Linked DNA regions of Streptomyces clavuligerus. The protein of the gene in region 1 interacts with the protein of each later gene in a pairwise test. Links are inferred from orthologs where the notes say so. Each region holds a gene or a part of one and is shown on either strand. Other genes may lie near its edges.

Evidence for each region.
Region 2: the proteins of CRV15_RS22970 (region 1) and CRV15_RS07845 interact in binary tests that used the Escherichia coli proteins (3 or more experiments, as listed by UniProt). The link is inferred for Streptomyces clavuligerus from one-to-one orthologs.

Annotation. Positions count from the first base shown.
Region 1 is NZ_CP027858.1:5,450,416-5,464,835, forward strand. The notes cover bases 1,702-4,689. They hold CRV15_RS22970 (ABC-F family ATP-binding cassette domain-containing protein), read left to right. Parts: upstream 1,702-2,390; coding sequence 2,391-3,989; downstream 3,990-4,689. Other genes in these bases: CRV15_RS22965 (hypothetical protein), read left to right, coding at 1,702-2,073; CRV15_RS22975 (helix-turn-helix domain-containing protein), read left to right, coding at 4,413-4,634. Also shown: CRV15_RS22960 (alpha/beta hydrolase), read left to right, coding at 1-424; more of CRV15_RS22965, read left to right, coding at 568-1,701; CRV15_RS22980 (enoyl-CoA hydratase/isomerase family protein), read left to right, coding at 4,868-5,671; CRV15_RS22985 (hypothetical protein), read right to left, coding at 6,103-6,783; CRV15_RS22990 (Asp23/Gls24 family envelope stress response protein), read left to right, coding at 6,888-7,334; CRV15_RS22995 (hypothetical protein), read left to right, coding at 7,368-7,559; CRV15_RS23000 (Asp23/Gls24 family envelope stress response protein), read left to right, coding at 7,616-7,990; CRV15_RS23005 (DUF6286 domain-containing protein), read left to right, coding at 7,987-8,637; alkaline shock response membrane anchor protein AmaP, read left to right, coding at 8,665-9,243; CRV15_RS23015 (SDR family oxidoreductase), read right to left, coding at 9,286-10,041; CRV15_RS23020 (glycoside hydrolase family 15 protein), read right to left, coding at 10,046-11,833; CRV15_RS23025 (SURF1 family cytochrome oxidase biogenesis protein), read right to left, coding at 11,976-12,842; CRV15_RS23030 (hypothetical protein), read right to left, coding at 12,972-13,205; CRV15_RS23035 (DEDDh family exonuclease), read right to left, coding at 13,328-14,332. UniProt on the Escherichia coli protein: Genetic data indicate it may be involved in ribosome assembly or function.
Region 2 is NZ_CP027858.1:1,964,982-1,980,800, reverse strand. Bases 6,624-11,010 are described here. They hold CRV15_RS07845 (multifunctional oxoglutarate decarboxylase/oxoglutarate dehydrogenase thiamine pyrophosphate-binding subunit/dihydrolipoyllysine-residue succinyltransferase subunit), read right to left. Parts: upstream 10,688-11,010; coding sequence 6,824-10,687; downstream 6,624-6,823. Other genes in these bases: CRV15_RS07835 (HAMP domain-containing sensor histidine kinase), read right to left, coding at 10,965-11,010; CRV15_RS07850 (SAV_2336 N-terminal domain-related protein), read left to right, coding at 6,624-6,726. Outside these bases: CRV15_RS07865 (CU044_2847 family protein), read left to right, coding at 1-48; CRV15_RS07860 (VMAP-C domain-containing protein), read left to right, coding at 45-2,066; CRV15_RS07855 (AAA family ATPase), read left to right, coding at 2,197-3,255; more of CRV15_RS07850, read left to right, coding at 3,259-6,623; more of CRV15_RS07835, read right to left, coding at 11,011-12,059; CRV15_RS07830 (response regulator transcription factor), read right to left, coding at 12,056-12,793; CRV15_RS07825 (spermidine synthase family protein), read right to left, coding at 12,883-13,581; lon (endopeptidase La), read left to right, coding at 14,021-15,819. UniProt on the Escherichia coli protein: E1 component of the 2-oxoglutarate dehydrogenase (OGDH) complex which catalyzes the decarboxylation of 2-oxoglutarate, the first step in the conversion of 2-oxoglutarate to succinyl-CoA and CO(2).

The DNA.
Region 1 (14,420 bases):
CGCCACCATGGCGCTGCACACCGCCGCGGACTCCGCGCTGCGCGACCGGATCAGCGGACTGGTCCTCGACTCGCCGGTGCTCGACAAGGACGCGACCCTGCACGCCCTCGCCGCCGCCCGGCACACCCCCGCCCCGCTGGTGCCGCTCGCGGTCCGGGCGGCCCGCAGCCGGGCCGGGCTCTACGACGGCCGGCAGCTCCCGGCCCCGGTCGCGGACGCGCAGACGCTCCGGGTCCCCACGCTGATCCTCCACGGCCCGGACGACACCGTCGCCCCGTGGGAGCCCTCGCGCGAGCTGGCGGCCCGCCGCCCCGACCTGGTCGGGCTGACCACCGTCCGGGGCGCCCCGCACGCCGCCATGTGGAACGCCGACCCGGAGCGGTACGAGGAGGCGCTGCGCCGCTTCCTCACCCCCTTGATCTGACGCCCCGTCGGAACACGGGCGGCACACCGCCACCAGCACGGTCCGCGGCGACCCCCGGCGGTGTGCTCCTGCCGGCCCGTCCCGGCCCGTGCCCACCGGGTTCCGTTTGGGCTTTCGGGCCGTCAGCGGGAACACTGCTCCTTGTGACGTCCCGAAAGCCTGATGAGCAATTGGCGCGCAACTCCAGACTCCGTCTTGTCCGCCCGCGACCCCTGGCCACCGCCCGGAGGGCGGTGACGACCCGGCGCACCCGGTCGGCCGCCAGGCCACCCGAGGGCACCCCACCCCCCGCCGAGCTGGCCCGCCAGGCCAGAGAGGTCCTCGCCGACGCCGTGCGCATCGCCCGCTGGGCGGCCGTGGAGCGCGACCCCGGGCCCGTGCCCCTGGCCGCCCCGGCCCGGGACCGGGCCGCCGCCGCACTCCGTATGACCCCCCTCCAGGTGCGCGCGGGCTGGGACCGCGCCCGCCTCGCCGGACTGGTGGAGCTGCACGGCGGCACCGCCCGCCCCGGCTGGCGGCTGCGCGCCTGGGACCGGGACGACATGGCCGTGCTGCGCGGCTGGGTCGCCCTCTTCGACGCCTGGTCGCTGGCGCACCCGGCGCCCACCGAGGTCCCCCCGACCGCCGTGGCGGAAGTGGTGGAAGCCGTTCCGCAACTGCTCTCCCTCCTTCAGCTCTCGGCCGGGCCCGTCCTGGTGCCCGCCCTGCTGGACCTGCTGGAGCAGCGGGTCCAGGAGCTGCGCGAGGAGCGCTGCGAGGTCCCCTACGGCCCCGGCCACCGACCCGCGGCCGGGGGCCCCGGCGGAACGCCGCAATCGCCGCAATCATCGTCGGAACCGGTGCCGGACGGCGGAACGCCCCCCGGCCAGGACACGGCACCCCGCCCCGGGGGCGAGGGCGGGGCGCCCGTCCTGCACGGTCTGCCCTCCGTCTCCCCGCTGCTCGACTGGGCCCTCGACGGGCTCGCCGCCGTGGGCGCGCTCACCCTGGACAAGGGCCGCTCCGCCACGCTCACCCCGCTCGGCAACTGGGCGGTCTGGGTCAAGCTGGAGCAGATCTGCGTGGCCGCGCAGAGCCCCGCGGGCAATATCGAGCAGTCGGCCGAGGACATGCTCCGCGGCTGTGCCCGGCTCACCCCGGGGCCCGCCAGGGCCGAGTACCGGGCCTGGCTCGCGGCGCGCCCGGTCTCCAGTGCGGTGACCGAACTGCTGACCGTGGCCCGGGGCGAGGACGCCCTGCTGCGCGGGCTCGCCTTCGAGGCGCTGCGCGTCGTCGGCGCCCCCGCCGAGGCCGAGGTCCGCTCCGCCGCCGCCGAGGCGTCGCTGCGCCCCTACGCCCTGCTCTGGCTCGCCGAGTACGAGGGCATGGACCCCGAGGACGCGCCCGATGTCCTCAGCCGGGAGGACGCCACCTGGCTCTGGGTGGACACCGCGGCGGCCGTCGCCGACCACGGCGAGCCCCAACTGCTGCTGCGCCACCTCGACTCCGCGGTCCAGGGCACCGTCCCGGCCCTCCTCGAAGAGGTCCGGTCCGGCGGTCACCCCCGTACGGTCCAGGTCCTGGTGGCCCTGGCCGCCGCGCATCCCGATCCGGCCCTCGCGAAGGCCGTCCGCCGCGCCGCCTTCCAGGTCCACACGGGAGGCGCGTAGCGCCGACCCCCGCCACCCGGCCCGGCGGGGCCGCGCCGCACCCCCGCCGGACCGGGCCGTACCCCGGAGCCCGTTCCTCCGATGTGACCCGCGTCTCCTTTGGGCGTCCGCCCCCGGCGACGCCTCCCCGCGCACCGTCCGCGCAGGCCGCGGCGGTTTCGGCCGCCCGCCGGCCCCCGGGCCGCGCCACCGAGCCCGCAAAAGCACTTGCAGCCCCCCGTTAGACTGGCCGTATGGCCTTTCTCCCTGTGCATTAGACGGCGTCGACGCCCCCTCCGCCCGTCCCTCCGCCGTCCGATCCGCCCTGGAGTCTGTCCGTGATCACCGCTTCCGGTATCGAGCTGCGTGCCGGTGCCCGCATCCTCATCGAGTCCGCGTCCTTCCGTGTCGCCAAGGGCGACCGCATCGGCCTCGTCGGCCGCAACGGCGCGGGCAAGACCACCCTCACCAAGTGCCTCGCGGGTGAGGGCATCCCCGCCTCCGGCACCATCGCCCGCTCCGGCGAGGTGGGCTACCTCCCGCAGGACCCGCGCACCGGCGACCTCGACACCCTCGCGCGCGACCGCATCCTCTCCGCCCGCGGACTCGACAGCGTCCTCCGCAAGATGCGGGAGAACGAGGACCGGATGGCGAACGGCCAGGGCGCCACCCGCGAGAAGGCGATGAAGAAGTACGAGCGCCTGGAGACGGAGTTCCTCACCAAGGGCGGATACGCCGCCGAGGCCGAGGCCGCCACCATCGCCGCCGCGCTCGGACTCCCCGACCGCGTGCTCGGCCAGCCCCTGCACACGCTCTCCGGCGGCCAGCGCCGCCGGGTCGAGCTGGCGCGCATCCTCTTCTCGGACGCCGACACCCTCCTCCTGGACGAGCCCACCAACCACCTCGACGCCGACTCGATCGTCTGGCTGCGCGACTACCTCAAGACCTACCGCGGCGGCTTCATCGTCATCTCCCACGACGTCGACCTCGTCGAGACCGTCGTCAACAAGGTCTTCTACCTGGACGCCAACCGCTCCACCATCGACATCTACAACATGGGCTGGAAGCTCTACCAGCAGCAGCGCGAGGCCGACGAGAAGCGCCGCAAGCGGGAGCGGCAGAACGCCGAGAAGAAGGCCGCCGCGCTCAACGCCCAGGCCGACAAGATGCGGGCCAAGGCCACCAAGACCGTCGCCGCGCAGAACATGGCCCGCCGCGCCGAGCGGCTGCTCGCCGGGCTGGAGGCCGAGCGCGCCTCCGACAAGGTCGCCAAGCTGCGCTTCCCCGAGCCCGCGCCCTGCGGCCGGACCCCGCTGCGCGCGGAGGGCCTGTCCAAGTCCTACGGCTCGCTGGAGATCTTCACCGATGTCGACCTCGCCATCGACAAGGGCTCCCGGGTCGTCATCCTCGGTCTGAACGGCGCGGGCAAGACCACCCTGCTGCGGCTGCTCGCGGGCGTGGAGCAGCCCGACACCGGCGAGGTCGCCCCCGGCCACGGCCTCAAGCTCGGCTACTACGCCCAGGAGCACGAGACCCTGGACCCGGGCCGCACGGTCCTGGAGAACATGCGCTCCTCCGCCCCGGACCTGGACCTGGTGGAGATCCGCAAGACGCTCGGCTCGTTCCTGTTCTCCGGCGACGACGTCGACAAGCCCGCCGGTGTGCTCTCCGGCGGCGAGAAGACCCGGCTCGCCCTGGCCACCCTGGTCGTCTCCTCGGCCAATGTGCTGCTGCTCGACGAGCCCACCAACAACCTCGACCCCGCCAGCCGCGAGGAGATCCTGGGCGCGCTGCGCACCTACAAGGGCGCGGTCATCCTGGTCACCCATGACGAGGGCGCGGTGGAGGCGCTGGAACCGGAGCGGATCATTCTGCTGCCGGACGGCGTCGAGGACCTGTGGGGCGCGGACTACGCGGACCTGGTGGCCCTGGCCTGACCGGACGCCGTTCCGGTGCCGGTCCGGGACCGGCACCGGAGCCCGTACGGGCCCGGGACGCGGGGTGCCGACCCCGGCCAGCGCACTGATCCACTGCCTATGGATCATTCGGCTCACGGGTGATCCATCATCTGAGTGAGCGTGTCTCATCCATCCGTCGGGGCGCCGCCCGCGGGCCACCGGGCGCTCCCGGTGGTGCCCCCGTCGGCATGCTTCGGAACGTACCTACTCTGACCTGCCCACTTGTCGGGACGACCCGCTTCTGTGACGGACGTCTCGAACACGGAATGAACCTTTCGGGGTGCCCGGGCCGTATAGGGACTGATGAAGGTCGTCTTATGGACCTTGCCGAATGGGTGGCCAGGAAGGGCGCAAGGGGTGATCATGAGAAGTCCAGAGCGCACTTCCCATGAGGAGGCACGGGTGGCCGAGACTCTGAAGAAGGGCAGCCGGGTGACCGGCGCCGCGCGCGACAAGCTCGCGGCAGACCTGAAGAAGAAATATGACTCCGGTGCGAGCATCCGGGCGCTGGCCGAGGAAACCGGCCGGTCCTACGGGTTCGTCCATCGGATGCTGAGTGAGTCCGGAGTCACACTGCGAGGACGCGGTGGAGCCACACGGGGCAAGAAGGCCGCCTCGGCCTGAGCGGCCGGCGGCCGGGCTCTGTCCGGTTGTCGAGTGCTCACCCGGCCGGCCCGACAGCGGGCCGGGTGGACGCTCCGGCAGTCGCCGCTTCCGGCGGTGCGGGTCCTGTGGACCTCGCCGTACGGTGGCGGGGGCTCGGCCATGGCGGACAAGTCCCCGGGGACGGGTGGTTACTGTGCAGTCGCTTAGCTAGTCTGCGACTGCACCGATCACCCCCGAACCGGAGGCGCCCCATGACTTCGCCCGGCTCCGCGCACGATGTCGTGCTGGACCAGGACGGCGTACGGCTCACCGTGGAGGACATGGTCGCCACGGTGACCCTGACCAACCCGGCCAAGCGCAATGCGCAGTCCCCCGCCCTGTGGCGGGCGCTGACGCAGGCGGGTCGGTCGCTGCCGGGCAGCGTACGGGTGGTCGTGCTGCGCGCGGAGGGCATGTCCTTCTCCGCCGGGCTCGACCGGCAGGCTTTCACGCCCGAGGGCTTTACGGGCGAGCCGTCCTTCCTGGAACTGGCACGGATGTCCGACACGGCGCTCGACGCCGTGATCTCCGAGTACCAGGAGGCGTTCACCTGGTGGCGGCGGAACGACATCATCAGTGTCGCGGCCGTCCAGGGACATGCCATCGGCGCCGGTTTCCAACTCGCGCTCGCCTGCGATCTGCGGATCGTGGCGCAGGACGCGCAGTTCGCCATGCGCGAGACCGCGCTCGGCCTCGTCCCCGATCTGACCGGTACCCATCCACTGGTCTCGCTGGCCGGTTACGCCCGGGCGCTGGAGATCTGCGCGACGGGACGCTCCGTCCACGCCGACGAGGCCGAACGGATCGGCCTCGCCCAGCTCGTGGTTCCCGGGGCGGAACTGGACGCGGCGGTACGTGACCTCGTCGCCGCGCTGCTCGTCGCACCCCGGGACGCGGTCGTCGAGACCAAGACCCTGCTGCGCGGCGCGGCGACCCGTTCCTACGAGGACCAGCGCGCGGCCGAACGCGCGTCCCAGACCCGCCGCCTCCGGGACCTCGCGGGCCTCGGCGACTGACCCACCCGCCGGTCACGTCCCCCGGACCCGGTGCCGCGCCCCGATCCGGCCGCCCCGCCGCCGACGAGCCCCGCGCTCACCGCCGGATCCGGTGCGTCGCCGGAGCACGCCGCACGGCCCCGCGCGGTCCGTCGCCTTCTCCGGACCCCGGGGCGCCGTCGCACGGCCACCGCGCGGATCTGGCGGGCTGCGAGGGCGGTCGGGTCCTCCGGGGACGGGGACGGCGGCGGCTCGGGGCGTGCCGCACAGCCGCGGCCGGACCTGCCTCCACCGCGACGTACCGCGTGGCCACCTCAGGACCTGGTCCACCGCGTCTGCCGGGAGGGCCACCACCGCCGACCTTCGTCCAGCGCGTCCCCCCGGGGCCGACAGCCGACCCGGGGGACCCGGTCCGCCGTGTTCTCCGCGAGGTGTCGCGCGCCGGAGCGCTCTCAGACGGTGACGGCGGTGATCAGGACCGCCACCGGGAGGTCCCCGGGCAGTTCCGGCGAGACGGCCGAGCGGACCGCACGGGCCACGGTGAGGGGGCGGTGGCCCCGGGCGACGGCGATCTCCAGCCGGGCCCGGTCCGGGGCGATCGTGACGGCGGGGCCCAGGGTGGCGGTCAGACCGTCCACGCCGGGGACGGCGGCCGCGGCACGGGCCGCCGGACCGTCCGGCTCCGTCCGTGGAACGGACGGCTCCACAGGGGCGCGCACCGGCCCGGTCCCCCCGGCCGGGGCCGGGTCGGCCAGCCCCGTCACCCGGATATCCGTATCCGTCACGGGCAGATCGAGCACGTCCGTCGCGGCGGTCAGCAGCGCCTCGCGCAGTCCGGCCGCCAGCTCCGGCAGCGGCCGTGACCAGGTCGTCGCTGTGCACTCCGCCGTGATCCGCAGCGGACCGGGCGGCAGTGCGCCCGGCGGGGGCGGCACCCGGGGGCGGGCCGCCGCCTCCGGGTCCGCCAGATCCAGCCGCAGCGGACCCGGCACCACCCCGGTGACCCCCGCGCCCGCCCGCTCCAGCACGGCCCGGGCCGCCCGCTCGGTGATCCAGACCCCGTCCTCCGCCCCGCCCAGCGCCAGCAGTCTGCCGGGGCCGAGCCATCTCCGTACCGCGTCAGCAGTGGTCATGGCCCCAGCCTGCCGCATCCCCGGCGCGCAAGCGGACAACCGCGCTTAATGTGGGCAAGGGGGTGTTTTCCAAACGGCGGGCGACGGCCGAAAGGATCGACGGGATGACGGACAGCACCGGTAGGGAACTCCAGGGCACGGGCGGCAGGTCCGGGGGCAAGGACCCCGGCGTCCGGGGCCGTACGACCATCTCCGACGGGGTCGTCGAGAAGATCGCCGGGCTCGCCGCCCGCGATGTCGTCGGCGTCCACACCATGGGCAGCGGACTCTCCCGCACCCTGGGGGCCGTCCGCGACCGCGTCCCCGGCGGCCGGACGAGCGTCACCCGGGGCGTCAAGGCCGAGGTCGGCGAGGTACAGACCGCGCTGGACCTGGAGATCGTCGTCGACTACGGCGTCTCGATCTCCGAGGTGGCCCGCGCGGTGCGCGAGAACGTGGTCTCCGCCGTGGAGCGGATGACCGGCCTGGAGGTCGTCGAGGTGAACATCGCGGTCACCGATGTGAAGCTGCCCGACGAGGAGGACGACGAACCGGAACCACGACTTCAGTGACCGGCGGCCCAGGGAGTGAGGAGCTGAGCTGAGATGAACATGGCTGTGGCCGGACTACTGGCCGGAATGGGCCTCGGCTTCGCCGGGTACTTCGGTGGCTTCGGCGCCTTTCTGCTGGTCGCCGCCCTGGGAGCGGTCGGCTTCGTGGCAGGCCGCTTCCTCGACGGCGATCTCGCGCCCGGAGAGTTCTTCCGGACCCGCGAGCGCGGCGACCGGCCCCGGTGACCCCGGGGGCGGGAGCCGCCACCGCCGACGGCGGTCCGGACGGCGGGTACGGCGGCATCGTCGACGGCGGTCCGGACGGCGGCACCACCGGCGGGCGGATCGGCGCGGGCGACCGGGGCGCGACCGTCATCGCGGACCGCGTCGTCGCGAAGATCGCCGCACAGGCGGCCCGGGAGGCGATCGGCGCCGTGCCCGAGGGCGGCCGGTCCCCGCATGCCTCCGTGGCCGTACGGCGGGGCGCCGCCCGGGTCCGGGTCAGCCTCGAACTCGACTACCCGTCCGACATCGGCCTCCAGTGCGGCGCCGTCCGCCGCCGTGTCACCGAACGCGTCGAGACCCTGGCCGGGATGACCGTCCCGGAGGTCTCCGTCCTGGTGGAACGGCTGCACTCGGCCGAGACCCGCGGCACCGCGCGGCGGAGGACCCGATGACCCCGCAGCAGCGGCCGACGGCACAGCCCGGGGCGCCGACCGCGCCGCCACCGCCCAGCACCGAGCGGCCCGACCCCTTCCTCGTCCGCAACCGCCGGACCGGAACCGGCAGATTCTGGTCGGTGCGCCGCCTCCCCGCCGCGCTGCTCGCCGCCGTCGTCCTCGGCGGCGCGGGAGTGCTGCTGTACGACATCGCCGCCGTCCGGGCGGGCCGCCCGGCGATGGAGTGGCGGCGCGTGGCCGTGGCCCAGCTCGCCCGGCGGCGGCTCGACGAACCCTGGGTGCTGACGGGCGCGGCGGTCCTCGCCGCCGTCGGGCTCTGGCTGATCGTCCTCGCCGTCACCCCCGGGTTGCGCCGGCTGCTCACCATGCGGCGCGACGGCGGCCCCGTCCGGGCGGGCCTGGAGCGGACGGCCGCCGCCCTGGTGCTGCGGGACCGTGCGATGGAGGTGCCCGGAGTGCGGTCGGTACGGGTCCGGGTGGGCCGGTCCCGGGCCAGGGTCCGGGCCCTGGCCCACTTCCGTGACCTCGACGAGGTCCGCGCCGACCTCGACAGCGCCCTTGACGCGGCCGTCGCCGAACTCGGCCTGGTCAAGGAGTTGTCGCGGTCCGTACGGGTCTCCCGGCCGCCCGTGCGGAAGACCTGAGGTGACACGAGTGCGGGGAGAGGCACGATGCTGAGAGCCGTCAACCGTGTGGTGCTCGGCCTGGCGGGCGCGGTGCTGGTCTGCGGCGCGGGCGCGGCGCTCGCCGCGGGCGCGGGCCTCGACGTCCCGTCCTGGTGGCCCTGGCACGGCCCCCGCGATGTGCCGCTCTCCACGGCGGACCGGGAGCGGTGGCGCGACGAGAGCTGGTGGTGGCCCACCGTCGCCGCCGTTCTCGCGGTGCTCGTGCTGCTGGCGCTCTGGCTGCTGCTCGCGCAGCTCCGGCGGGGCCGACTCGCCGAACTCCGGGTGGCGGGCGACGACGGCGGGGACGGACTGATCCGGGGCCGGGCGCTGGAGCGGGTGCTCCAGGCGGAGGCGGAGTCGCTGCCGGGGGTCGCCCGGGCCCGGGTCCGGCTCACCGGCCGCCGCCGGGAGCCGCGGGCCGGGGTCGGACTCCTCCTGGAGCCCCACGCCTCACCGGAGGAGACCCTGACCCGGCTCGCCTCCGGGGCGGTGGAGCACGCCCGCGCCTCGGCCGGGCTCGTCGAACTGCCCGCCGAGGCACGGCTGCGCGCCGCCCGGCACGGCGCCCGCCGGGTGAACTGACCCCCGGCACGCCCCTCCGCCGGGCCCGGCGGCGGCACCGGCTCAGAAGCCGCGCCGCGTCCCCCCGTCGACCGGCAGCATCACACCCGTCAGATAGGACGCGGCGGGCGACAGGACGAACGCCGCCACCCGGCCGAACTCCTCCGGGGTGCCGTACCGCCGCAGCGGGATGCGCGCCTCGTTCGCCGCCCGGGCCGCCTCCGCGTCCCCCGAGAGCGCGTCGAGTTCCCGTACCCGGTCGGTGTCGATCCGGGCGGGCAGCAGCCCCACCACCCGGATGCCCCGCGGCCCCAGCTCGTCCGCGAGCGACTTGGCGAAGCCCGCGAGCCCCGGGCGCAGCCCGTTGGAGATCGTCAGCCCGGGGACGGGCTCATGGACCGAGCTGGAGAGCACGAATCCGATCACCCCGCCCTCGCCGAGCGCCGCGGCGGCCGTGCGGGCCGTGCGCACCGCGCCCAGGAACACCGAGTCGAACGCGGCCCGCCACTGCTCGTCCGTGTTGTCCGCGGCGGACCCGGGCGGGGGCCCGCCCACGCTGATCAGCACCCCGTCGAACCGCCCGAAGTGCGCCCGGGCGGCGTTGACGAGCCGCTCCGCGCCCTCCGGGTCGGCGTTGTCCAGCGCGATGCCCACGGCGTCCGGGCCCAGTTCCGCCGCCGCGTCCAGCACGGTCCGCTCGTCGCGCCCGGTGATGACGACCTTCGCGCCCTCGGCGACCAGCGCCCGCGCCGAGGCGTTGCCCAGCCCCCGCGAGGCGCCCGTCACCACGAGGACGCGGTCCTTCAGTCCAAGATCCATGGACTTATCCTGCCCGCATCTCCCGTCCCAGCGCGAGGGCCGTCGTGACGAGGGCGATATGGCTGAACGCCTGGGGGAAGTTGCCGAGCTGGCGCCCGGCCGTCGTGTCGTACTCCTCGGCGAGCAGCCCCACATCGTTGCGGAGGGTCAGCAGCCGCTCGAACAGATCCCGGGCCTCCTCGCTCCTGCCGGTCATCCGCAACGCGTCCGCCAGCCAGAACGAGCAGGCGAGAAAGGCGCCCTCGTCCCCCGGCAGACCGTCCACCGTCCCGCCCCCGGTGCTGTAGCGGCGGATGAGCCCGCCCGGTGTGCCGAGCCCCTCCCGGACCGCGTCGACCGTGCCGACCACCCGGGGGTCGTCCGGCGGCAGGAACCCGGTCCGGGGGATCAGCAGGGTCGCCGCGTCCAGTTCGGCGGAGCCGTAGTACTGGGTGAACGTATTGCGCACGGGGTCGTACCCCTTCTCGCAGACGTCCTCGTGGACGGCGTCCCGCATGGTCCGCCAGCGGTCCACGTCGCCGCGGAGCGAGGGGTCGCCCTCCAGGGTGCGGACGGCGCGGTCCGCCGCCACCCACGCCATCACCTTGGAGTGGACGAAGTGCCGCCGCTGTCCCCGGACCTCCCACAGCCCCTCGTCCGGCTCCCGCCACTTCGTCTCCAGGAAGCCGAGCAGGCTGAGCTGGAGGAACCAGGCGTGCCGCTCGGAGGGGATACCCGCCTGCCGGGCCAGGAAGAAGGAGTCGACGACCTCGCCGTAGACATCGAGCTGGAGCTGGTCGACGGCCGCGTTCCCGGTGCGCACGGGGGAGGAGTCGGCGTATCCGGAGAGCCAGGGGAGCACGGTCTCCGGGAGCCGCCGCTCCCCGCCGAGCCCGTACATGATCTGGAGGTCCGCCGGGTCGCCCGCCACCGCGCGCAGCAGCCAGTTCCGCCAGGCCGTCGCCTCGTCCTGGTACCCGGCGTCCAGCAGGGCGTCCAGGGTGAGCGTCGAGTCCCGCAGCCAGCAGAAGCGGTAGTCCCAGTTCCGTACCCCGCCCAGCGCCTCGGGCAGCGAGGTGGTGGGCGCGGCGACGATGCCGCCGGTGGGTTTGAAGGTGAGGGCCTTCAGGGTGATGAGCGAGCGGACGACGGCGTCCCGGTACGGGCCCGAGGTGCTGCACCGGTTCGCCCACGCGGACCAGTCCCGCAGACTGCACTCCAGCGCCTCGTACGGGTCGACGAGGGTGGGCCGGTGGTGGTGCGAGAGATACCAGGTGAGGGTGAACGCCACCCGCTCGCCGGGGCCGACCGGGAAGGAGGACACGGTGCTGAAGTCCTGGCCCCAGGTCTTGACCCGGGGTTCGCTGCGCAGCCACACCGCGTCGGGCCCGGCGACCGCCACCCGGTGGCCGTTGGTGCGGCGCATCCAGGGCACCACCGAGCCGTAGTCGAAGCGCAGCCGCAGCACACTCTCCACCTGGACGGTGCCGGTGACGCCCTCCACGATCCGCATCACGTCGGGGGCCTCGTCGCGCTGCGGCATGAAGTCGATGACCTTGACCGTGCCGTCGGGGGTCTCCCACACCGACTCCAGGACGAGGGAGTCCCCGATGTACGCCCGCCGGGTGCACACGCCCGCGCCCTTCGGGGCGATCCGCCAGTGCCCGTTCTCGTGGTCGCCGAGGATCGCGGCGAAGCAGGCCGCCGAGTCGAAACGGGGCAGGCAGAGCCAGTCGACGGAGCCGTCCCGGCCGACCAGGGCCGCCGTCTGGAGATCGCCGATGAGGGCGTAGTCCTCGATGCGCAGGGTCATGCTGTGGCGCATTCCCGGGGCGGGTGGGGGAATATCAGCCGGGTCCCCCTGTCAGACGATCAGGGCCGTCGGACGATCGGGGCCCGGCCGTCGCGCGCGCAGTTCCCCGGGCGGCCCGCCGGACCGCTGGGGCCGCGACGCGTCAGGCGGTCGCGGGCTCCTGCGAGGCCCGCTCCGTGCTCCCGCTGTCCTCGCTGTCCCCGCTGTCCTCGCTGCTCCCGCCGGGTCCGCCGCTCCCGCCGGCCGCGGCCTCGGCCGCGCGGGCGGCGCGCCGGTCGCGCACCTCGCGGCGGACGAGGATGACCCAGCCGATCGGGACACCGGCGGTGAAGAGCCACCACTGGACCGCGTACGCCATGTGCGCGCCGATCGAGTCGTGGTCCGGCTTCGGGATCGGCTCGGGCAGGGTCGCCGAGGTCTTCGCGGGGATCAGCTCCACATAGCCGCCCAGGACCGCGCGGTCCAGCGCCTCGGCCCGCTGCTCGCTGTTGATCAGCATGATCTGGCGGGGCGGCAGCCCGGAGAGGTCCTTGATGCCGCTGCTGCCGGTCGTCTCGTCCGCCTTCAGCCGGCCCGTGATCGTGACCTCGCCCTTCGGCGGGGGCGGTACGGCGGGGTACGCGTGCTGGTCCGTGGGGGCCGGGACCCAGCCCCGGTTGACGAGGACCGCGCGGCCGTCGGGGAGGACCAGCGGGGTCAGGACATGGACGCCGACCTTGTCGTCCACATTGGTACGGCGGCGGACGACGACCTCGCCCCGGGTGTCGTACGTACCGGTGGCGGTGACCTTGCGCCAGTAGTCGGAGCGGGGGACGGAGTGCCCCGGGGAGGTCAGCTCCGTCACCGGGACCGGCTCCGCCTCCAGGTTCCGCTGGATCAGCCCGTTCTGCTCCACCCGGCGCTCATGGCGGTGGTACTGCCAGAAGCCCAGCTCGATCATGGTCGGGACGAGCGCGAGGCCGACGAGGGTGAGGATCACCCACTGGCGGGTCAACAGAAAGCGGTACACGGCGTCGACCGTACCTCCTGCCCCCGGCGCGGCCGGTGGCGGGGCCCGCCCACCGCGTCCCCGGGCCGTCCGCCCCGGCTGCGGGGTCCGCCGGGCGGGACCGGACCCGGACGGGTCGGACCGGCGGGCTCAGGCCCGGTCGACGACTCCCACCCGTCCCTCCGCGCGGGCGCAGTGGGCACCGCAGTACCAGTGCCCCTGGACCTCGACGCCCTGGCCGATCACCTGGACCTCGCAGTGCTCGCAGACCGGCGCCATGCAGTGGATCGCGCAGGCGAAGCAGTCGAAGACATGCACCGCGCCCTGGGCGTGCACCTCGAACGACATGCTGTAGTCGTTTCCGCAGACCTCGCAAAGTGCCATGCGCCTCAGCGTGCGGCGCGGGGCCGCGGAACCGGCGGACGGCACGCCCGCCCGTCACCCGTCTGCGCCGACCGGCCGTCCACCGGGCCCGGAGGCCCCTGCGCACCGTCCCGGCCCGGCGCTCAGTCGGCCGCCGCCACGTCCCGCAGGAGCTGGGTGAAGGCGGCCTCGTCCACGATCGGGGTGCCGTACGCGGTCGCCCGGCCGGTCTTGGAGGTCGGGGCGTGCGGATCGTTGGTGACCAGCAGGCTCGTCAGCCGGGAGACGCTGGTGGAGATGTGCAGCCCCGCCTCGAACGCCCGGTCCTCCAGCAGCTCCCGGTCGACGGAGGTGTCCCCCGAGAACGCCACCCGCATCCCCTGCTTCAGCGGCTTCCCCGGCTCGTACCGCCCCGGGTTGGGATAGGGGCACGGGGGGCGTTTGCGCGAGGGGCGCCAGGAGCCCGCCCCGTACCGGCCGTAGGAGGAGCCCGCCCCCGTCCGGCCGTGACCCGGCTGATAGCCGATCCGGGCCACGGCGGGGGAGTCCGACCACTCCGTCAGCGGCAGACACTCCAGCAGCGGCAGCCGCACCCCGTCCCGCGCCGCCGTGTGCAGACTGGGCCGGAACGCCTCCGCCAGCACCCGGGCGTCGTCCAGCGCGTGGTGCGCCTGCCGCTGGACCACACCGAAGTGCGCGGCCAGGGACTCCAGCTTGTGGTTGGGCAGCGGCAGCCGCAGCTCCTTGGCGAGCGCGATGGTGCACAGCCGCTGCCGGGTGGGCGCGGTGCGGCGGGCCCGTGCGTACTCCCTGGCGATCATGGACCAGTCGAACATGGCGTTGTGCGCGACGAGTACCCGGCCGTCGAGGCGCTGCGAGAACTCGTCGGCGATGTCCTGGAAGAGCGGCGCCCCCGCGAGGACGTCGGACGTCAGACCGTGTATCCACACCGGGCCCGGATCCCGCTCCGGGTTGACCAGCGTGTACCAGTGGTCCTCCACCTCGCCCCGGGCGTCCAGCCGGTACACGGCAGCGGAGACTATCCGGTCGTCGCGGGCGAGGCCGGTGGTCTCCACGTCGACGACCGCGTACCCCCGCGGATAGGCGGACGGCCACGTCGTCGCTGCTGTCGTGCTGTCGTCGGGCATGGTCACAGAGAATACGGCCCCTCACTGACAGCACCCGATCCGCCCGCCCCGTACGCCCTTTGCGCGCCGGTGTGCCCGGCGGTCGGCG
Region 2 (15,819 bases), 3.5 Mb from region 1 along the record:
CCGTCCGGTGCCCCGGCCGCCGCCCCCGAGGGCGACCCGCGGTCATGAGCGACGCCGATCCGGTCATCGACGCCCTCGCCCGCGCCGCCACCGTCTACTTCCACGCCCTGGACGCCACCCCAGGAGCGGAGGGCTCCGCGCTCTGGGGCACCGGCTTCTTCATCGCCCCCGGGCTGGTGCTGACCTGCGCCCATGTCCTCGCTCCCGCGTTGCGCGGCGACCGGGACCGGATCTTCGGGGTGTGCGGCGGCGAGGTCGCGGGCGGCGAGCCGCTGCCCGCCCGCCTGGAGCGCTGGCTCCTCGACGGCGAACCCCGGCCCGAGCAGCGCGTCCCCGTCGCCCAGGACCTCGCCCTGGTCCGGGTCCTCGAACCCGGTGTCGAACACGAGTGCGTCTGGCTCACCGACCGCACCGACCACCCCGGCGGCCGGGGCGTCGTCCAGGGCTACCGCCCCGGGGAAGGGGGCCGCGCCGTCCGCTGGAAGGCCACCGCCCGGATCAACGGCTTCGACGACGACTACGGACTGCGCTTCCGCCCCGAGGCCGAGTTCCCCAAGGGCGGCTCCGGCTCCCCCGTGCTCGACGCCCACACCGGCGCCGTCACCGGCGTCCTCAAGTCCCGGCGCGCGGGCCGCGACGGCGGCACGGCCATCGCGGTCACCGCCCTGCGCCGCTTCGGCCCCGCGTACCAGCCGCTGATCGCGGACCACGACCACTGGCATGGGCAGTCGCCGAAGACGACCGGCCACAACTGGGTCGAGCGCCAGCACCAGCTCCCCGGCGCGGGGGTGCACACCGGCGGCGACCAGTGGGGCCCCCGCGACCGCCGGGAGGCGCTCGGGCTGCTCGCCTCCGTACCGCCGCCCGACGGCATCCGGCCCGTCGTCGAACTGGTCCGCAAGGCCCGGGGCGGGGTCGCCGCACCTCCCGGACAGCTGCTGCCCCACTCCTGGCGCGACGGCCACGGACTGCTCTACGAGGCCGGGCAGCCCGTCGCCGCCATCGCCGCGCTGCACTACCTCCAGCTCGTCGTGGAGTACGAGCGCGTCCGCGGCGGGGACGCCTCCGCGCTCGCCGACTGGGTCGCCCTCCGCCTCCAGGACGTCCCCCGGATCGTGCACACCGTCGTCACCCAGGCGAGCCTGCCGCCCGGCCTCGCCCCGCCCCCCGTGACGGCGGGAAGCGCCCCCGCCGTGGTCCGCTACCCCCGGGCGGGCGACGGCACCGGCGTCGTCATCGTCGAACTGGAGCCGGTGCTCGGCCCGTTCCGCGCCGGACCCGCGGGCACCGCCCCCGGCAGCCGCTTCTACTGGCGCATCCGCGTCGACGACGGCTTCGACCTCAACGAGCCCCTGCACGAGGACCAGACCGGTGACGGCGTCCCGCCCGAGGAACTCGTCCACACCCTGCGGGCCCCCCTCGCGGAGGTCTTCGCCACCCTCGACGCCCCCGGGGCCCCCGCCCCGCTGGAGGTCGCCCTCCCCGCCGACCACTTCGACACCGCCGTACACCGCTGGCAGCTCACCGAGATGGCCCGGCTGCACCAACCGGCGTATGTCGGGGTACGGCGGATGGTGGTGCTGCGGGACCTCGGCAGACGAGGCGAACCGGACCCCGTCTGGCTCCGCCGGTGGCGGGCGATGGAGCGCGCGGGAGCACCCGTCGCCGTCCGCACGCCCCCGCCCCGGCAGCTCCCCAGACCCCGCCACTTCGAGGAGATGGGCGCGTCCGCCGTGCCCGTGCTCTGCCGCCCCGCGAGCAGCGGCGCGGGCCGCCGCGCCATCGGCATGGCGCTCGCCGCCGGGCACGGCATCGCCCTCTGGCACACCGACGGCCACCCCGACCTCGGCTGCGGCGACTTCTGCGACCGGCTCCACGAGGGAGCCGCCCTCCTCCTGGAACAGAGCACCGCCCCCGTCGAACTTCCCGACCGGCTCAGACGTATCAGGGACGACATCAGCGGAACCCGCGACACCGGCCACTGGGCCGAGTCGGTGGCCCTCCTCTACGACGACCCGGGGCGCCCGCTGCCCCTCGACGACAGCGGACCGGTCGACTCCCCATGAGGGCGCCGTGCGGTCCCGGTGAGGAGAGCCTCAAGAGATCGCCGCCGTCTGCCATGGGAGGGCGGAGGTGTGGGTACATAAACGGCGTTGCCCGCGACCGGTTTCCCGACCCGTCACTGAGGAGCGAGCGATGGACGACTGGCTGATCTACCGCGGCGTCGGCGCGCCGGACCACCGGCGGATACGCTCCCTGCCCCCGCCCCCGCCCTGGCGTGCCTTCACCGGGGAGCCGCTGCCCGGCCCCGTCCCCCCGATCGACGCCGCCTCGCTGCGGCGCCTCGGCACCCGGGTGGGCGCACCGCCCGCCCAGGACTCCCGCGCCCTGGAGCTGATCAACGCGGCGCTCTATCTGCGCCGCCCCCTCCTCGTCACCGGCGAACCGGGCTCCGGGAAATCCACCCTCGCCCACTCCATCGCCTATGAACTGGGGCTCGGGCGGGTCCTCCAGTGGCCCGTCGTCTCCCGCACCGAACTGCGGGACGGCCTCTACACCTACGACGCCATCGGCCGCCTCCAGGACGCCCAGCTCGCCGAACGCGAGGAGCCGGGGGAGGAGCCGGGGGAGGAGCCGGAAGAGGGGGCGACCGGGCGGCGCGGGCCCGACGACATCGGCCGCTACATCCGCCTCGGCCCCCTGGGCACCGCGCTGCTCCCCACCGAACTCCCCCGGGTCCTGCTCATCGACGAACTCGACAAGAGCGACATCGACCTCCCCAACGACCTCCTCAACGTGGTCGAGGAGGGCGAGTTCGCCCTGCCCGAACTGGAACGGACGGCGGACCGGCCCGGACGGTACGAGGTCCGCGTCCTCACCGACGACGGCCGCCGGGTCCCGGTGCGCGGCGGCCGGGTCCGCTGCCACGCCTTCCCCTTCGTCCTGATGACCAGCAACGGCGAACGCGACTTCCCCGCCCCGCTGCTCCGCCGCTGTATCCACCTCCACCTCGACCCGCCCCGCGACGAACGGCTCGCCGCCATGGTGCAGGCCCACTTCGGCACCGGCGCCGACGAACACAACCTCGATCTGATCGGCCGCTTCACCAGCGAGGACGGCGACGGCGAACTCCGCCCCACCGACCAGCTCCTCAACGCGATCTATCTGACCCAGCACACCGCGCGCACGGAGCCCGGACGGCGCGAGGAGATCGCCGGACTGCTGATGCGGCCCCTCGACACCCGCAGGCGCTGACCCATGGACCCACGACCCCGCGCCCGGCCCGGCCGCCGCTCCCCGCCCCGCCCCGGCCCGGCCGCCCCCGGCGACGGCCCGGACCACGAGCGGCACGAGGAGCCCGGCGCGCCCGCGCCCCCGCTCGTCGCCCTCGTCCGCCGGATGCGCGCCGCCGGTCTCGACCCCACCCCCGAGGAGCTGGCCGACGCCCTCTGGCTGGCCCGGCACGTCCCCGCGACCCCGCCCCCCGGCGCCCGGCCCGGCCCCGCCCCCGCCGCACCGCCCGGCGAGGAGGAGACCCCCGACCCGGTACGCGACCCCGCCCCCGCAGACGACCCCGCGTTCCCCGCCGCCCTGCGGCCCGCCCCCGTGCACCGCTCACCCGTCGAGCTGTACGCGCCCGGCCGCCCGGGACCCGGCACCGGCGGCGCCCCGCCCGGCGCGGTCATGCGGCGGATCAGGGTCCCCGCCCCCACCGCCCTCCCCGACGCCCGCGCCCTCGAACGCTCCCTGCGCCCCCTCCAGCGCTACCGGCCGCCGCTGCGCCCCGTCCGCCGCGAACTCGACGAGACCGCCACCGCCGACCGCGCCGCCGACACCGGGCTCGTGCTGCCCGTCCTGACCACCCGGCGCCGCCGCGAGGCCCGGCTCGCCCTCGTCATGGACGAGTCCAGCTCCACCGTCGTCTGGCAGGACGTCCTGGAGGAGCTGCGGCAGATCGGCGAGCGCGCCGGCGCCTTCCGCGAGGTCGCCGTCCACCGCATCGGCGACGGCACACCCCCCGGGGGACCGCCCGGCATCGGCGACCCCACCGGCCGCCGGCTCACCGTCGTCCTCAGCGACTGCGCCGGACCGCTCTGGCGCAGCGGCCGGATGCAGCGCCTCCTGTACACCTGGGCCGCCACCGCGCCCGTCGCCGTCGTCCAGCCGCTGCCCCAGCGGATGTGGGGCCGCACCCATCTGCCCGCGCTCCCCGGGGTGCTGCACCGCCGTGAGGGCCCCGCCGGACGGCTGGAGTTCGCCCCCCGGGACGGCACCGCCGCCCCCCGGGGCATCCCCGTGCCCGTGCTCGCCCTGCGCCGCTCCTCGTTCGAGGCGTGGACCCGGCTGATCGCGGGCGGCACCGGACAGAGCGTCGGCGCCGCCGCCGGGATCGTGCACCGCCGCCACCGGCCCGCCCCCGGCCGCGCCCGCGCCGCCCAGCGCCTCGACGCCGCCGAACGCGTCCGTCGCTTCCGCAGGACCGCGTCGCCCGCCGCCGCCCAGCTCGCCGTGCATCTGTCCGCCGTCCCGCTGATGCTCCCCGTCATGCAGCTCGTCCAGCGCGCCACCCTGATGCGCAGCGGCCCCGACGTCCTCGCCGAGGTCCTGCTCAGCGGATTGCTGCGGCGCGACCCGAGCGGCCCCGGCGCCGACGACGGCGGCCCGTCCTACGTCTTCCTCGACGGGGTGCGCGAGGAACTGCTCGCCCGGCTCGGCACCGGCTCCGCCGCCCTCGTCCTCAAACACTGCTCCGAGTACGTCGAATCCCGCTACGGCCGCACCGTGCGCAACTTCCCCGCCATGGCCGCCGCCTTCCTCACCGGGTCCGTCGACCCCAGCCCCCAGCCCCTCGCGCCGGTCGGCCCCGAGGACCGGGGGCCGCTCTCCTTCGCCCAGATCTCCACCCAGGTACTGCGCCGCTTCGGCGCCGACCGGACCGCCATGCTCCCCGGGCGGCTGCACCGCGAGGGCACCGCCGGGCTGCTGGCCCGCGCGCACGCCTGTCTCGCCCACTACGCCGAGCACGGCACCGTACGCGACCTCGACACCGCCATCGCCCTCCTCGCCTCCGCCACCCAGGCGGAGAGCTGGACGAGCCGCACCACCGAACGCGCCGGGCTCTACGAGGAACTCGCCGACGCCCTGCTCCGCCGCTGGCTGGTCCGCCCCCTGCCGGAGGACCTGCCCGAAGCCCTCGACGCCGCCCAGACCGCCATCGCGGGCGGGCCCCCGCGGGCCCATCTCACCCTCGCCCGCGTCCTGGAGGCCATGGCCGACGAGGTCGCGTCCGGACGGCTGCCCGCCAAGCTCGTCCCCGAGTGGGCCTGGGTCCAGGCCGGGGACGAACCCGAGCCCGTGGCCGCCGTCCTGCTCACCGCCGCCGACAGCAGCCTCGCCGAGCTGACCGACGCCGTCCCCCGGAGCCGGTCCGCCCCCACCGCCCTGCGCGAACAGGCCGCGTCCGCCCGTATCCGGGTGCTGCGGCGGCTCGCCGTCCTCGGCGCGCCCTACGCCCTGAGCGGCCCCGCCGACCCCGGGGACTGGTTCACCGCCACCCTGGACACCGCCATCGCCGTGGTCCATCTGCTGATGGCGGAGGCCGTCCCGGACGCGCTGGCCGAGCTGCGCACCGACGAGCGCCATGAGTCGGCCCTGCTGGCCCGCGGCGGGCTGCTGCTCGAACTGGCCCGCCACCACCGGGGCGAGGGACCGGTGCGGCCCCGGGTCGTGGACCTGGCCGCGTCCCGCGCGTACGCGGAGAGCGCGGGCCACGATCTGCACACCGGCATCGACGGCATCGACTGGGACGCCGTCGGCCCCGCCGAGCTGTGCCGGGTCTGGCTCGACTACGCCGACGCCATCGAGTTCGCCGACGAACACCCCGACGACGACACCAGGCTGCGCATCCTCCAGGCGCTGGACCAGGCGCGGCGCAACGCGGGCCGGGACGAGGAGACCCAGGCCCACATCCTGCTGCGAATGGCCTCCCTGCTGGAGCAGCGGTACCTCACCACCGGGGGCTGGGCCCACCGCGACTCGGCGATCGCGGCCTGGACCGAGGCCCTGCCGCTGCTGTCCTGGTCCGACCCCGGGCGCACCGGGGTGCTCACCTCGCTCGGCCGCCAGCTCACCGAACGGGGCGTGGACAAGGAGAACCCGTCCGACGTCCACGCGGCGGTACGGGCCCTGCGCGGCGCGATCGAGGAGACCCCGCCCGCCGACCCCGAGCTGCCGCGCCGCCGGGCGCTGCTCGGACACGCCTGCATCGAGCGGTTCCGGGCCGACGGCTCCCTCGCCGACCTCCATGAGGCCGAGTGGGCGCTGGGCGCGGCGGCCCGCGAGGCGGCCGACCCGGAGCTGACCGCGTACGCCTGGTGGTACCGCGCGCTGGCCTCGGCCCTGCTGGCCCGGCGCACCGGATCACCGGCCCGGCTGCGGGCCGCGGCGGTCTACTACCAGCGGGCCGGACAGGGCCCCGACGGACTGCTGGAAGGCGCGGTCACCGCCCAGTGGGCCCGCGCGGGCAGGCTGGAGCGCACGGCCGGTCCCGAACGGGCCCTGGAGGAGCACCGCGCGGTGCTGGGGCTGCTCTCCTCGGCCCGCTCCCGCCCGGCGGAGCTGATCCGCCAGGAGATCCGGCGGCTGGAGGACCCGGGCGGGGAACCCCGCCGCGAGGAGGACCCGGAGCAGGGCCCCCCGGGCCCCCGGGACCGCCACGGCCGCTGACGACCCCCGGGTACACCCCCGAACCCGGGAACGCCGGAGGGCCGGCACCCCCATGGGTACCGGCCCTCCGGTCCGCCGCGGCGGACCACAGCGCGGATCAGGCGTCGAAGACCTCGTTGACGAGCTGCTCCTGCTCCTGCTCATGACGCTTCTTGGAGCCCACCGCCGGGGACGAGCCGTGCGGACGGGAGATCCGCCGCAGCCGCTCGCCGTGCGGGACGTCCGCGCCGACGGCCAGGTCCAGGTGGTCGATCAGGTTGAGCGCGATGAACGGCCAGGCACCCTGGTTCGCCGGCTCCTCCTGGGCCCAGATGTACTTCTCCGCGTTCGGGAACTTGGCGATCTCGGCCTGGAGCTCGGCACCCGGCAGCGGGTACAGCCGCTCCAGCCGGATGATCGCGGTGTCCTGCGTACCGCGCTTCTTCCGCTCCGCGTCGAGGTCGTAGTAGACCTTGCCGGAGGTGAAGACGACCTTGCGCACGCCCGCCGGGTCCACCGTGCCCGCGTCGACGCCGGTGTCCCCGATCACCGGGCGGAAGCCGCCGGTCAGGAACTCCTCCGTCTTCGACTGCGCCGCCTTCAGCCGGAGCATCGACTTCGGGGTGAAGACGATCAGCGGCTTGTGGTGCGGGTTGTGCACCTGCCAGCGCAGCAGATGGAAGTAGTTCGACGGCAGCGTCGGCATCGCGACCGTCATGTTGTTCTGCGCGCAGAGCTGGAGGAAGCGCTCCGGGCGGGCCGAGGAGTGGTCCGGGCCCTGGCCCTCGTAGCCGTGCGGCAGCAGCAGCGTCACACCGGAGTGCTGGCCCCACTTCTGCTCGGCCGAGGAGATGAACTCGTCGACGACGGTCTGGGCGCCGTTGACGAAGTCACCGAACTGGGCCTCCCACACGACCAGCGCGTCCGGGCGGGCCAGCGAGTAGCCGTACTCGAAGCCCATCGCCGCGTACTCGCTGAGCAGCGAGTCGTACACGTTGTAACGGGCCTGCTCCTCGGTGAGGTAGAGCAGCGGGGTGTAGTCCTCGCCGGTCTCCTGGTCGACGAGGACCGCGTGGCGCTGGCCGAAGGTGCCGCGGCGGGTGTCCTGGCCGGAGAGGCGCACCGGGGTGCCCTCCATCAGCAGCGAGCCGATGGCCAGGGTCTCGCCCATGCCCCAGTCGATCGTGCCGTCCTCGACGGAGGAGGCGCGCCGCTGGAGCTGCGGCAGCAGCCGCGGGTGGACGGCGACGTTGTCCGGGATGTTCACCTGGGACTCGGCGATCCGCTTGACGATCTCCTGGGAGACCGCCGTGGTCACCGCCACGGGGAACTCGGCCTGCGGGTCGGGGACCTGCGCCGGGGCGGGCAGGCTGGTGGCCTCGCGGACCTCGGCGAAGACCTTCTCCAACTGGCCCTGGAAGTCCTGGAGGGCCTGCTCGGCCTCCTCCAGCGTGATGTCCCCCCGGCCGATCAGCGACTCGGTGTACAGCTTGCGCACCGAACGCTTCTTGTCGATCAGGTTGTACATCTGCGGGTTGGTGAACTGCGGGTTGTCGCCCTCGTTGTGACCGCGGCGGCGGTAGCAGATGAGGTCGATCACCACGTCCTTGTTGAACGTCTGGCGGAACTCGAAGGCGAGCCGCGCCACCCGGACGCACGCCTCCGGGTCGTCGCCGTTGACGTGGAAGATCGGCGCCTCGATCATGCGGGCCACGTCGGTGGCGTACATCGAGGAGCGGGAGGACTCCGGGGCGGCGGTGAAGCCGACCTGGTTGTTGATGACGACATGGACGGTGCCGCCGGTGCGGTAGCCGCGGAGCTGCGACATGTTCAGCGTCTCGGCGACCACGCCCTGGCCCGCGAAGGCCGCGTCGCCGTGGAGGGCGACCGGCAGCACGGTGAAGTCCGTGCCGCCCTTGTTGATGACGTCCTGCTTGGCGCGGACGACACCCTCCAGGACCGGGTCGACGGCCTCCAGGTGGGAGGGGTTGGCGACCAGGGAGACCTTGATCTGCTCACCGTCGAGACCGGTGAAGGTCCCCTCGGCGCCCAGGTGGTACTTGACGTCACCGGAGCCGTGCATCGACTTCGGGTCGAGGTTGCCCTCGAACTCCCGGAAGATCTGCGCGTACGACTTGCCGACGATGTTGGCGAGGACGTTCAGCCGGCCGCGGTGGGCCATGCCGATGACGACCTCGTCGAGGCGGGACTCGGCCGCCGAGTCGATGACCGCGTCCAGCAGCGGGATGACGGACTCGCCGCCCTCCAGCGAGAACCGCTTCTGACCGACGTACTTCGTCTGGAGGAAGGTCTCGAACGCCTCGGCCGCGTTGAGCCGGCGCAGGATGCGCAACTGCTCCTCGCGCTCCGGCTTGGCGTGCGGGCGCTCCACCCGGTCCTGGATCCACTTGCGCTGCTTGGGGTCCTGGATGTGCATGAACTCGATGCCGGTGGTGCGGCAGTACGAGTCCCGCAGCACGCCGAGGACGTCGCGCAGCTTCATCAGGGACTTGCCCGCGAAGCCGCCGACCGCGAACTCGCGCTCCAGGTCCCACAGGGTGAGGCCGTGCTCGGTGATGTCCAGGTCGGGGTGCTTGCGCTGGCGGTACTCCAGCGGGTCGGTGTCGGCCATGACATGGCCGCGGACCCGGTAGGAGTGGATCAGCTCGAAGACCCGGGCGGCCTTGGTGACGTCGTCGTCGTGGGAGGCGTCGATGTCCTTGAGCCAGCGGACCGGCTCGTACGGGATGCGCAGCGCCTCGAAGATGTCGTCGTAGAAGCCGTCCTCGCCCAGCAGCGAGTTGGCCACGACCCGCAGGAACTCGCCGGAGGCCGCGCCCTGGATGACCCGGTGGTCGTAGGTCGAGGTCAGCGTCATGACCTTGGAGATGCCCAGCTTGTTCAGGGTGTCCTGGGAGGTGCCCTGGAACTCGGCCGGGTAGTCCATGGAGCCGACGCCCATGATCACGGACTGGCCGGGCATCAGCCGCGGCACGGAGTGGACGGTGCCGAGGCCGCCGGGGTTGGTCAGGGAGACCGTGACCCCGGTGAAGTCGTCCATCGTGAGCTTGTTGCCCCGGGCGCGGCGGACGATGTCCTCGTACGCCTGCCAGAACTCGAAGAAGTTGAGCGTCTCGGCCTTCTTGATGGCCGCGACGACGAGCTGGCGGTCGCCGTTGGGCTTGACCAGGTCGATGGCGAGGCCGAAGTTCACATGCTCCGGCTTGACCAGCGTCGGCTTGCCGTCCTTCAGCGCGAAGGACCAGTTCATCGACGGCATGGCCTTGAGGGCCCGCACCATCGCGTAGCCGATGAGGTGGGTGAAGGAGACCTTCCCGCCCCGGGCGCGCTTCAGATGGTTGTTGATGACGATGCGGTTGTCGAAGAGCAGCTTCACCGGGACGGCGCGCACGGACGTGGCCGTGGGCATCTCCAGCGAGGCGTTCATGTTCTTCGCGACGGCGGCGGCCGGGCCGCGCAGGGTGATCAGCTCGGGACCCGCGGGTGCCTCGGCGGCCGGCGCGGGAGCCGCGGCCGGCTTCGGCGCGGCGACCGGGGCCGGGGCCGGGGCCGGGGCGGCGGCGGGCACGGGCTTCGGCGCTGCGGGGGCCGGAGCCGGTGCCGCAGCCACGGCCGGGGCCGCGGGGGCGGCCGGGGCGGCGGGCACGGTGGCACCGTTGGCGCTCGCCCGGGGGGCGGGAGCGGTCGGCGCGGGGGCCGCGGCGGGAGCCTCCGCGGTGGGCTCGGCCCCGGTGGCGGCGGTGTTCTGCGCGCCGGGCTTGTAGTCGGCGAAGAAGTCCCACCAGGCCCGGTCGACCGAGTTCGGGTCCTGGAGGTACTGCTGGTAGATCTCGTCGACAAGCCACTCATTGGGCCCGAAAGCGGCGGCGGGACCGGCGCCCTGCGCGCTTTCGTCGGTCGTGGGGGCACCACCCGGCCGGAGGCTGGGCGAGCTGGAGTTACTGGGGGACTGAGACGACACGGCGGCAACCGCCCTCTTCCGCTTCACAAGGTGATGGACAGCGGGAATCAAGGCTACGCCTCCCCGGCCTGGACGTGCAGACCAGACGGGTCACAGTCGCGCAAGTCACATCGAAAGACGGGTTTCACGGAGGGGAATGGCGGGAAATAAGCACGGTTTACCCGCACCGCTGGTATGGCAGCCAGCGATGGAGCTTCCGGACATGTTCACCCGCTGTTCCGGTTTTCCGCCCTCGTCCCGCACACGTAGAAGGGTTGGTTCCGATTCGAACCCTACGTCAAGGGCGGGGTGAGGGGACCCCCGGAAGAGTGACGAGGATGCGGCAGCCCCGGGCCGATTCGGCCACACCGATCCGACCGCCGTGGAGATCGACGGCCCAGCGGGCGATGGCGAGGCCGAGGCCGGTGCCCCCGTCGCCCTTGCCGGGCGCCGCGCCCCCGCCCCGGTTGAACCGCTCGAAGACCTGGCGCCGCTGCGGCTCCGGGATGCCGGGACCCTCGTCCACGACCTCCAGGTCCAGCGACTCGGGGCTCTCGCCGCGCCGGGCCCGTACCGTCACCCGGCCGTGCGGGGGCGAGTGCTTCACCGCGTTGTCGATCAGATTGGCGACGACCTGGTGCAGCCGCTCGGCGTCCGCGTGGGCGGTCAGCTCCGGCGGGGAGACGTCCAGATGCAGATGGACGTCCGTCCGCGTGTGATGCCCCGAGCCGGAGGCGAGCGCGCGCCGCCCGGCGGCGAGGTTGGCCTCCTTCAGCACCCCGGAGAGGTACGGCCACACCTCGAAGCGCCGGGCCCGCAGCGGTACGACACCGTTGTCGAGACGCGACAGGTCGAGCAGGGTCTCCACCAGCCGGCCCAGCCGCTCGGTCTGTTTCAGCGCGGTCCGCATGGTCTCCGGGTCGGCGGCGGAGACCCCGTCCACCACGTTCTCCAGGACGGCGCGGAGCGCGGCGATCGGGGTGCGCAGCTCGTGCGAGACATTGGCGACCAGCTCCTTGCGGTGCCGGTCCACCGCCTCCAGGTCGTCCGCCATGCGGTTGATCGTGCAGGCGAGGTCGCCCAGCTCGTCCCTGCGGTCCGCGCCGCGCACCCGGCGGGTGAAGTCGCCGTGCGAGATCCCCCGGGCCACGCGGTTCATCTCGTCCAGCGGCGCGGTGAGGCCGTGCGCCACGAACTGGGTGATCAGCAGGGTCGCGATCACCGAGAAGACGGTGATGAAGCGCAGCTCGGTGGAGGTCTCCAGGGCCACCAGCAGCAGCCCGGTCGTGATGAAGACCGAGACCACCACCAGCGTGCCCAGCTTGGTCTTGATGGAGATCTTGGCCTTGACCGGGCGGGGCCGCCCGGCGCCCTGGCCCCGGGGGCGGCTCACGGCGCCGGGGTCTCCAGGGCGTACCCCACCCCGTGGACGGTACGGATCCGCTCCGCGCCGATCTTGCGGCGCAGGGCCTTGATATGGCTGTCGACGGTCCGGGTGCCGGAGGCGTCCGCCCAGTCCCAGACCTCGGCGAGGAGCTGCTCGCGGGAGAGGACCGCGCGCGGGGTGTTCGCCAGACAGACCAGCAGATCGAACTCGGTGGGGGTCAGATGCACATCGTCGCCCCGGACCCGGACCCGCCGCTGGGCGTGGTCGATCTCCAGCTCGCCCAGGCGGAGGATGCCGCTGCGGGGGGTGACGGCGGCGAGCGCCGCCCGCTCCACCCGGCGCAGCAGGACATGCACCCGGGCGGCCAGCTCCCGCATCGAGAAGGGCTTGGTCATGTAGTCGTCGGCGCCCACGCCGAGGCCGACGAGCATGTCCGTCTCGTCGTCCCGGGCGGTGAGCATCAGCACCGGCACCGGGCGCTGGGCCTGTACCCGGCGGCAGACCTCCAGGCCGTCGAAGCCGGGGAGCATCACGTCGAGCACCATCAGATCGGGCTGCCATGCCTCGGCCGCGTCGACGGCGGCGGGGCCGTCGGCGGCGGTCTGCACCAGGAAGCCCTCGGCCCGCAGCCGGGCGGCGATGGCGTCGACGATGGTCGAGTCGTCCTCGACGACCAGCACCCGGCGCTGGGCTCCGGGCGTGGCCGCGACGCCGTTGTGGGTGGTGTGTGTCTGTTCCATCGCCCGCCCCTGTAAGCGCTGGGCCGCGTCGCCCGCGCATTGTCGTCCATGTGTAGCTCAGCAGCGTAAAGGCAGTTGGAGGCTCCGGGCTACGCGGGCACTACGGCGAGATGGACCACGTCAGGAACGCCTCGGGCAAGGTGGATCTCTTCCGTCCCTACCCCGTTGAATCCGGCATTCCGCAAGGTTTCTTCAAAAGCGGGGGACGGTCGCGCCGACCAGATCGCGAGCACCCCGCCCGGATTCAGCCGCCGGGCGGCGAGGGCCAGACCGGCGGGGGAGTACAGCGCCCCGTTGTCCTCGGTCACGGTCCAGTCCGGGCCGTTGTCGATGTCCAGGCAGAGGGCGTCGTAGCGGACGTCGGTGTCACGGAGATGGGTGAGGAGGTCCACGGGGAGGAGCGCCGTCCGGGGGTCGGCGAGGGCGGGGGCGGAGATCCGTCCCAGGGGGCCGTGGAGATGCCAGTCGACGATGGCCGGTTCTCGTTCCACAACGGCGATATGTCGCCAGACCGGGGAGGCGGCGGCGTGGGCGAGGGAGAAACCGGCACCGAGTCCGCCGATGAGGAGGGACGGGTCCGGGCGGGCGCCCAGGGCGCGGTGGGCCGCGTCGATCAGCAGCCGCTCGGAGCGGCCGTCCGAGGTGTCCATCAGGAAGCAGCCGTTGGCGATGATCTCGTACACCTCGCCCCGGCGGCGCAGGGCGACCTCGCCGAAGGGGCCGTCGCGGCGGTCGAGGGTCACGGGCGGTTCATGGGGTGCGCGGGGCGTGGGCGGGGTGGTGCGCATCGGGCCTCCGGTCGGCTGGCGCGGCGGACGGGCGGTCGGGCGGTTGGTTGGGCGAGGGCGGTGGGCGGTGGGCGGTGGCTCCGGCGGTCGGGCGAGGGCGGTGGACGGGCGGCGGGGGCTCCGGCGGCCGGGTGCGGGTGTTGGTGCTGGTGTCGTGGTGACGCGTGGTGACCGGGCCATCGTGGTCCGTCGCTCCCCGCCGGGCCAAGTGGTTTCCCGGGGCGTCGCCGCTTCCGCCGGCTCCGGCGGGCGGGGCGGCGTCACCCGCCGGAGCCCCGCCGTCCCCGCCGCCGCTGTGCCGTCCCCGCCGTGCCGCCGGGTGCGGCCCCGATCGCTCAGAGCGAACAGGCGGCCGGGAACATCCGGGGCTCCCCATGCATTGACCTCACATAACTGCATTGAGTCTCCATAGCTCAAGTTCACTGCCTAAGGGGAGATCATGGCTGCTGAGTCCCAGACGTTCACACCGCTCACCCTGCCCGTGCTGCCGCTCGACGACGAGGTCGTGCTGCCCGGAATGGTGGTGCCGCTGGACCTCACCGACACCGAGGTCCGCGCCGCGGTGGAGGCCGCGCAGGCCGCCGTCCGCTCCGCCGGGCCGGGCAAGCCGCGGGTGCTGCTCGTCCCCCGGGTGGACGGCCAGTACGCGGCGACCGGTGTGCTCGGGACCGTCGAGCAGGTCGGCCGGCTCTCCGACGGCGACCCCGGCGCGCTGATCCGCGGCGAGGGCCGCGTCCGCATCGGCTCGGGGACCACGGGCCCCGGCGCCGCCCTGTGGGTGGAGGGCACCCAGATCGCGGAGTCCGTCCCCGACCCGCTGCCGGGCCAGCTCGCCGAACTGGTCACCGAGTACAAGGCGCTCGCCACCGAGTGGCTCAAGAAGCGCGGTGCCTGGCAGGTCGTCGACCGGGTGCAGCAGATCGACGACCTCGCCCAGCTCGCGGACAACTCCGGCTACTCCCCCTTCCTCAGCACCGCGCAGAAGATCGAGCTGCTGGAGACCGCCGACCCGGTCGCCCGGCTGCGGCTCGCCATCTCCCAGCTCCGCGAGCACCTCGCCGAGCAGGACGTGGCGGAGTCCATCGCCAAGGACGTCCAGGAGGGCGTCGACAAGCAGCAGCGCGAGTTCCTGCTGCGGCGCCAGCTCGACGCCGTCCGCAAGGAGCTGCGCGAGCTCAACGGTGAGCAGGAGGGCGAGGAGTCCGACGACTACCGGGCCCGCGTCGAGGCCGCCGCGCTGCCGCCGAAGGTGCGCGAGGCCGCCCTCAAGGAGGTCGACAAGCTGGAGCGCGCCAGCGACCAGAACCCCGAGGCCGCCTGGATCCGCACCTGGCTGGACACCGTCCTGGAACTGCCCTGGAACGAGCGGACCGAGGACGCGTACGACATCCGGGGCGCCCGGGCCGTCCTCGACGCCGAGCACGCGGGCCTCGCGGACGTGAAGGAACGGATCACCGAATACCTGGCGGTGCGCAAGCGGCGCGCCGACCGGGGGCTCGGCGTGGTCGGCGGGCGGCGCGGGGGCGCGGTGCTCGCGCTCGTCGGCCCGCCGGGCGTGGGCAAGACCTCCCTGGGGGAGTCCGTCGCGCACGCCATGGGACGGAAGTTCGTCCGGGTCGCCCTCGGCGGCGTCCGGGACGAGGCGGAGATCCGCGGCCACCGGCGCACCTATGTCGGAGCGCTGCCGGGACGCGTCGTCCGGGCGATCAAGGAGGCGGGCTCCATGAACCCGGTGGTCCTCCTGGACGAGATCGACAAGGTCGGCTCCGACTTCCGGGGCGACCCGGCCGCCGCCCTCCTCGAAGTGCTCGACCCGGCCCAGAACCACACCTTCCGGGACCACTACCTGGAGGTCGAGCTGGATCTGAGCGATGTGGTCTTCCTGGCCACCGCCAATGTCCTGGAGGCTGTCCCCGAGGCCCTGCTCGACCGGATGGAGCTGGTCCGGCTGGACGGCTACACCGAGGACGAGAAGGTCGTCATCGCCCGGGACCACCTGCTCCCGCGCCAGTTGGAGCGGGCGGGCCTCACCCCCGGCGAGGTGGTCCTGGAGGAGTCGGCGCTGCGCCGCCTCGCCGGGGAGTACACCCGCGAGGCCGGGGTGCGGAACCTGGAGCGGGCCGTCGCCCGGCTGCTGCGCAAGGTGACGGCCCAGCACGAGCTGGGCGAGGGCGGGCTGCCCCGCGCCATCGGCGCCGGGGAGCTGCGCGCGCTGATCGGGCGCCCGCACCATGTCCC